Sporomusa sphaeroides DSM 2875: one gene and its partner. The main gene of each other region encodes a partner of the protein of the gene in region 2 in a complex. Links are inferred from orthologs where the notes say so. Each region holds a gene or a part of one and is shown on either strand. Other genes may lie near its edges. The genes, in order: SPSPH_RS07580 and nifU.

Evidence for each region.
Region 1: the proteins of nifU (region 2) and SPSPH_RS07580 are in contact, whole or in part, in a solved structure (PDB 5XT5), measured with the Bacillus subtilis proteins. The link is inferred for Sporomusa sphaeroides DSM 2875 from one-to-one orthologs.

What each region holds. Positions count from the first base shown.
Region 1 is NZ_CP146991.1:1,709,021-1,712,205, forward strand. Bases 1-2,856 are described here. They hold SPSPH_RS07580 (aminotransferase class V-fold PLP-dependent enzyme), read left to right. Parts: upstream 1-666; coding sequence 667-2,046; downstream 2,047-2,856. Other genes in these bases: SPSPH_RS07575 (DEAD/DEAH box helicase), read right to left, coding at 1-515; SPSPH_RS07585 (hypothetical protein), read right to left, coding at 2,136-2,546; SPSPH_RS07590 (ABC transporter ATP-binding protein), read right to left, coding at 2,847-2,856. Outside these bases: more of SPSPH_RS07590, read right to left, coding at 2,857-3,185. UniProt on the Bacillus subtilis protein: Type II cysteine desulfurase that acts as the initial step in the SUF-like Fe-S cluster assembly pathway.
Region 2 is NZ_CP146991.1:2,196,939-2,200,177, reverse strand. Bases 8-2,917 are described here. They hold nifU (Fe-S cluster assembly scaffold protein NifU), read right to left. Parts: upstream 1,694-2,917; coding sequence 1,322-1,693; downstream 8-1,321. Other genes in these bases: nifS (cysteine desulfurase NifS), read right to left, coding at 1,718-2,917; mnmA (tRNA 2-thiouridine(34) synthase MnmA), read right to left, coding at 220-1,314; SPSPH_RS10190 (PRC-barrel domain-containing protein), read right to left, coding at 8-153. Also shown: more of SPSPH_RS10190, read right to left, coding at 1-7; more of nifS, read right to left, coding at 2,918-2,929; SPSPH_RS10170 (RrF2 family transcriptional regulator), read right to left, coding at 2,931-3,239. UniProt on the Bacillus subtilis protein: Part of the SUF-like system that mediates the biosynthesis of iron-sulfur (Fe-S) clusters. Acts as a sulfurtransferase and thus transfers sulfur from SufS to SufB.

The DNA of each region.
Region 1 (3,185 bases), 490 kb from region 2 along the record:
AGTTGTGGAATATTCTTCACAACATACATCCGGTCAGTGCCAATGGTAAAATCCAGCCGACTTAGTTTTTGGTCAGGATACCAGTGAAAGCTATAGGTGGGGATAAGCTTTAACCGCGAGGCTGAGTAGGGCTTGTCCACTCGGGCTTCAAGCCCGGTATTCTGAAAAAAATCCAGCATTGCTTTGGTTGTACGCGTTATTGGGACATAGCTGGCTGTAGTGAAATAGGTATCCCAATTCTGCTGGATGGCCTTCAACACAGCGACAATATGCTTGCAAGCGCCATGATATCTGAAAAAAGCCGGACAATCGCAGTGATATTGTTCAATCTTTTGTGCCGGGGTAAATGTCACAGCTATTCTATACAGGTCGTTTCCCAGCACTTTGGCTTCAAAGGTGCTGTCAGAGGCTGAGAAGTGCAAAGTTTTGACACAGCTATTGCGATAATAGTGCAATCCTCTGGTATATGAAGCATCAATATCCGCTTCGTGCCGAATCTGTTCATCTGTTAGCATAACGACTCCTTCGGGCTATCTTTAATGGTTCAATAGTAGATAATTATTCTCTGGTCTCTGAAAATCCTGCATTGCTATTCCCCCGGCTTGACCGGTTGCATAAATTATATTGACGGCGTATTAAAAAAATAATGAAAAGTGGGGTTGAAATATGATTTACCGGAACCCAGGAAGTTATTTTCGAACCCTAGTGACCGGATGTGATACTAAAGTCACATTGGCAAATGGCCGGCAGGTTACGGCGATCAATTTTGATAATGCAGCCACCACGCCGCCGTTAAGCCCGGTAATAAAAGCAATTTCCCGGTTTGCTCCCTGGTATGCTTCGGTTCATCGGGGCAGAGGTTATAAATCGATTCTGACTTCCGAGCTTTATGACCGTGGGCGGGAAGTTGTCAGGCATTTTGTTAAGGCTGATCCAGGTGATGTCATTATTTTTACCAAAAATACCACCGAATCTATCAATATACTGGCCTATGCCCTGGCAGCAGGCGGCAAAGAGCAGGTCGTGTTATCAACAGATATGGAACATTTAGCCAATGACATGCCTTGGCGGGATAAATTCACTGTCGACTATGTAGGCTTAACCAAATCAGGCAGATTGTCATTAGAAGACCTGGAAACCAAGCTGCGGACCTATCGGGGAAAAGTAAGCCTGGTAGCTGTTACCGGTGCTTCTAATGTTACCGGCTATATCAATCCTATTCCTAAAATTGCCAGATTGGCCCATAAATACGGGGCCAGGATTTTTGTTGATGGTGCCCAATGGGTTCCGCATGCTCCGGTGAACATGAAACCGCAGCATTCGCCCGAACATATTGATTTTCTGGCTTTTTCAGCCCATAAAATGTATGCGCCGTTTGGCACCGGCGTGTTGATTGGGCCGAAGAAATGCTTTGAACAGGCTGTTCCCGTGTATCAGGGGGGAGGAGCAGTTGGCCTGGTTTCACAGCAACATATTGAGTGGGATGACCCACCGGCAAAATATGAAGCTGGCACTCCCAATATGATGGGGGTGCTGGCGCTGATTACCGCCATAGAAGCACTGTCCCGTCTGTCTATTACTGAAATCCATAATTACGAACAGGCACTTATTGAGTATGCTATCGACAGCTTGGCAGAGATTCCCGGTGTTACTTTATACAGTTGCCAGGAAAGAAGAGAGGAGCGGGTAAGCCTGATATCTTTCAGTCTGGAAGGCTTGCACCATAGTCAGGTTGCCGAACTTTTGTCCCAGGAAGCCGGAATTGCCATTCGCAGCGGCTTATTCTGCGCCCACCCCTATGTCGAAAAGCTGCTGAACTTGAATGAAGCGGAAATCAAATACTATCAAACCCATGATGATAAAAGGATACCCGGTTTAGCCCGGATTAGTTTCGGTATATATAATAACTTTGAGGAAATAGATATATTTTACACCCTATTGGCTCATGCCGCCAAGCACAGGAACCACTATGCACGCAAATATGCCTATGTATTGTCACCCGGGCGCTGCAACGGCAGTGAAAAAGATGCTTATCCCTATTGCTAGGAACAAACTAAAACCACCCGGATTCCGATTTGGTTTCAAGGTGGTTTTGGTTGTTTCCCCGTTACTTCTGACTTGTCCGTAAGTGCCGGTTATGTATGGGTTTGGGAATTTTGAGAACTTACCCATTCTTCTAATCTTTTCAAAACGTCCTGACGCGCTAACTCGCATTCCTGCCCCCGCCACTCCTGACCTGTTTCGCTGTCAAACCATAAATCTTTTTGGGAAAAGGTTCCGGTGGGATAGAATTTCTCTTTGGCGGCATCTAAGACACCGTCAAGCATACTTTGGGTAATGGATTTTCTGATCATGCGGCAACCGGCTTTTTCCGTGCAGGCAACCTCAATACCGTCTGGTCCGGTACTAAGTTCAACATGGGAGAGTAGCTTGCCCTGCTGGCTGGCAGCGGCAATCGCCTGTTTGCCATAAGCGGCGGCCTGCTCCCGCTTAATACTGTCATCATTTACGGTCACTCTGACATTGCCGATAATAAGCTTATACATGACGCACCTCCTTATGAACAGTGTATGAAGGTTTGACTGAGATAGAACAGTTTTCACCATCTATCCCTAAGTTGACTTTTGTTTTCATTTGCCTGCCGGTACTCCAGAGCTGGCTTGATGGACAGCCGCTCCTGTAGCTTAGTAGTCCACCAAGCCTAAATCCATGGTGTTCTTGTCGCGATATTTTCCGCCCAACTTCGTTGTCGTCACCTTACATATGTCCGATATGCGCGGCTCCTCCGCCTTGCTGGACGAAAAATCTCGCGCAATTCATCCTATAGCTTTAGACTTGGCAGACTACTAGGCCCGCTGCCGCAGTCTTTGGGCAGCAATCCTGCCGTCTTGAATTTCCAGCACCATGTCTACATCCCGGATGGTGTTTAAACGGTGAGCGATAATAAACGTGGTCCGGCCCTGCATAATGGTCTTCAACGCAGCCTGGATATACCCTTCTGTCCGGGTATCAATGCTGCTGGTGGCTTCATCTAATACCAAGATGGAGGGGTCGGCCAGGATAACCCGGGCAATGGCTAACAATTGCCGCTGTCCCTGACTTAAGTTACTGCCGTTTTCCGTCAGTTCGGTTTCATACCCCAGTGGGAAGCGCTCAATAAACCCGGCCGCATTGGCTTTGGCGGC
Region 2 (3,239 bases):
GTCGTTAGTAAACCAATTAGCGCCAGCAAGGACAATACCACGAACAACAGCCTGCTCCAAGTCTACAATTACTTCTTTTACCTCGCCAATCTGCGTGCCGGTCCCGGTAATAAGCACCGGCAGGCCAAATATTTCACGTAATTTTTGCATCATAGGCCTCCTGAGCAGATGGTAGTATTAGTATAACCAGAATTCAGACTGTTTATAGCATCCGTACTGCTATTTCACTACTTTTGTAATAATGCCGCCACCGACAACAATATCATCATGGTAAAATACTACTGATTGCCCGGGCGTTATGGCGCGCTGCGCCGCAGCAAACCTTACATGCACTTGTCCATTGCCGATTGGTGTTACCGTGGCTTTCGCCGGCATTGCACTATAACGAATTTTGGCGTCGGCAACAAGTGGCTTGTCCAGGTTATCGATAGTAATAAAATTGAGATCATCAGCAACAAGTTCGGATGCAAAAACATCCTGATCTGAGCCGACAATCACTTCATTACGCTCTGCATCAACCGCCACCACATACAAAGGTTTGCCAACCGCTAAGCCAAGACCTTTGCGCTGCCCGACGGTATAAAGCTGCACCCCCTGATGTTTGCCTAATACTTTGCCGGTAGTATCAATAATATTTCCCGGTCTGAGTGATTCAGGTATCCGTTCTTTCAGGAAAGCTTTATAGTCATCATTAGGCACAAAACAAATTTCCTGGCTGTCCGGTTTATCGGCAACCGACAACTCCAGCTCTTTAGCCAGTTTTCTTGTCTCGGTTTTTGTAAAACTGCCTAAAGGCATTAAAAAATGGCTTAAAGTATGCTGATTCAGGTGATATAAGGCATAGGACTGATCTTTAGCAGGGTCTACCCCCTTTTGCAGAATATAACGCTGCCGGTTTTCATCATAGCGAATCTGAGCATAATGGCCGGTGGCCACATACTCTGCCCCCAAAGCCAGCGCTTTAGTCAGCAGACCTTCAAATTTGACATAACGGTTGCAGGCAATACAGGGATTAGGGGTTCTGCCTGCGGAATACTCTGCCATAAAATACTTGACAACAGTTTCCTGAAACATATCCCGGAAGTTTAATACATAATAGGGAATGCCGAGTTTATTGGCAACCCGTCTGGCGTCATCAACCGCTGATAGGGAACAACAGCCTCTACTGTCAGGATCATCACTCCCCTGATCTTTTTCCCATATTTGCATTGTCGCGCCGATTACATCATAGCCTTGATGAACAAGAAGGGCGGCAGTTAAAGAACTGTCCACCCCTCCGCTCATGGCTACAACCACTCTGGGCTTGTCAGCCATTCATAAATCACTTTCCTTTTTTAGCAATGTAGTCCTTTATAGCTTCATGCAGCGCATCGGCTGCCAAATTAGAACAGTGCATTTTTGCCGGAGGCAAACCACCTAATGCCTCAGCCACCGCCTGGTTGGAGATTGTCAAGGCTTCATCCAGGGTTTTGCCTTTAACCATCTCTGTTACCATACTGCTGGTGGCAATGGCCGCGCCACAGCCGAAGGTTTTAAACTTAACATCGGTAATTATGTCATTTTCCACTTGCAGATAAATCCGCATAATATCGCCACATTTGGCATTACCCACTTCACCAACACCGGCAGCGTCTTTTATTTCGCCGACATTACGGGGATTGGAGAAATGGTCCATAACTTTGTCATTATACATTAGTATCCTCTCCTCAACCTTCAATTAGTGATGATGATGGCAACTAGAGCAAGGATTAGACGGCTTAAATTCAGCCGCGCTTCCATATAACGGCGACATGCTGCGCAGCCGTTCCACAATTTCCGGTACAACGTCCAGGAAGTAGTTGACATCTGCCTCTGTATTTCCCTTACCCAGTGTAACTCTAAGTGAACCATGCGCTACTTCGTGGCTTAGACCCATAGCTAAGAGGACATGCGAGGGATCTAAAGAACCGGAAGTGCAGGCAGAACCACTGGAAGCCGCAATTCCTTTCATATCAAGATTCAAGAGCAATGACTCCCCTTCGATGAACAGGAAGCTGAAGTTAGCATTGCCCGGCATTCTCATTTCCGGATGACCATTTAGCTTTACATGGGGAATCTTCTCCATAACGCCGGCAATAAGCTTGTCGCGCAAGCCGGTAACATAAGCGACCTTCTTATCCATATCCTGTTTAGCGATTTCTGCTGCTTTCCCTAATCCGACAATTCCTGGTACATTTTCGGTACCGGCCCGCATATTACGTTCATGACCGCCACCATGCTGAATTTCCTCAACTCTTACACCACGGCGGATATAGAGGGCACCAACGCCCTTGCTGGCATAGAATTTATGACCTGACAAGGTCAGCATATCTATATTTAATTCTTTTACATCAATAGGATAATTGCCGGCAACCTGTACGGCATCGGTATGAAAATAAATTCCCTTTTCCCGTGCAAGTTGTCCGATTTCTTTGATTGGTTGAATTGTTCCAACTTCATTATTGGCGAACATAACACTAATAAGTATGGTCTTGTCTGTTATGGCATTTTTTAAGTCTTCCAGGCTAATCATGGCATTTTCGTCAACCGGCAGATAGGTAACAGTAAAGCCCTGTTTTTCAAGGTATTCGCAGGTATGAAAAATAGCGTGATGCTCAATACCTGTAGTAATTATATGATTTCCTTTCTTGCGGTTGGCATAAGCCACACCCTTAATGGCTAAGTTATCCCCTTCTGTGCCGCCGCTGGTAAAGAAAATTTCCCTCGGTTCAGCGTTAATCAAGGCAGCCACCTTTTCCCGGGCATCCTCCATCGCTTTGCGGGCTTCCCGGCCAAAAGCATGGACGCTGGATGCATTGCCGAATTTGTCGGTCATATATTCCAGCATCAATTCAGCAACTTCCCGGTCAACGGGAGTCGTGGCCGAATGGTCAAAGTAAATACGTTTCATGCTACTCATCTCCTTGTCCCTTTTCTTCATTGCATAAGTCTGCGAGTGTAATTGAATCTATCACAGAAGTAATGCTGTCTCTTACCTTAGCCCAAACACCGCGGGTCACACATATATCAACCCGTTCACAGAAGGTTCTGCTTGCATCATCAGCCAGCAAACAGTCAACCGGGGCAATTGGCCCTTCCATCGTGCGGATTACATCACCAACCGAAATTTCTGCGGGATCTTTAGTCAATGCATAACCGCCTTGGGCTCCCCGGACGCTTTTTACATATCCGGCCTTCCTTAGTGTACCCATTAACTGTTC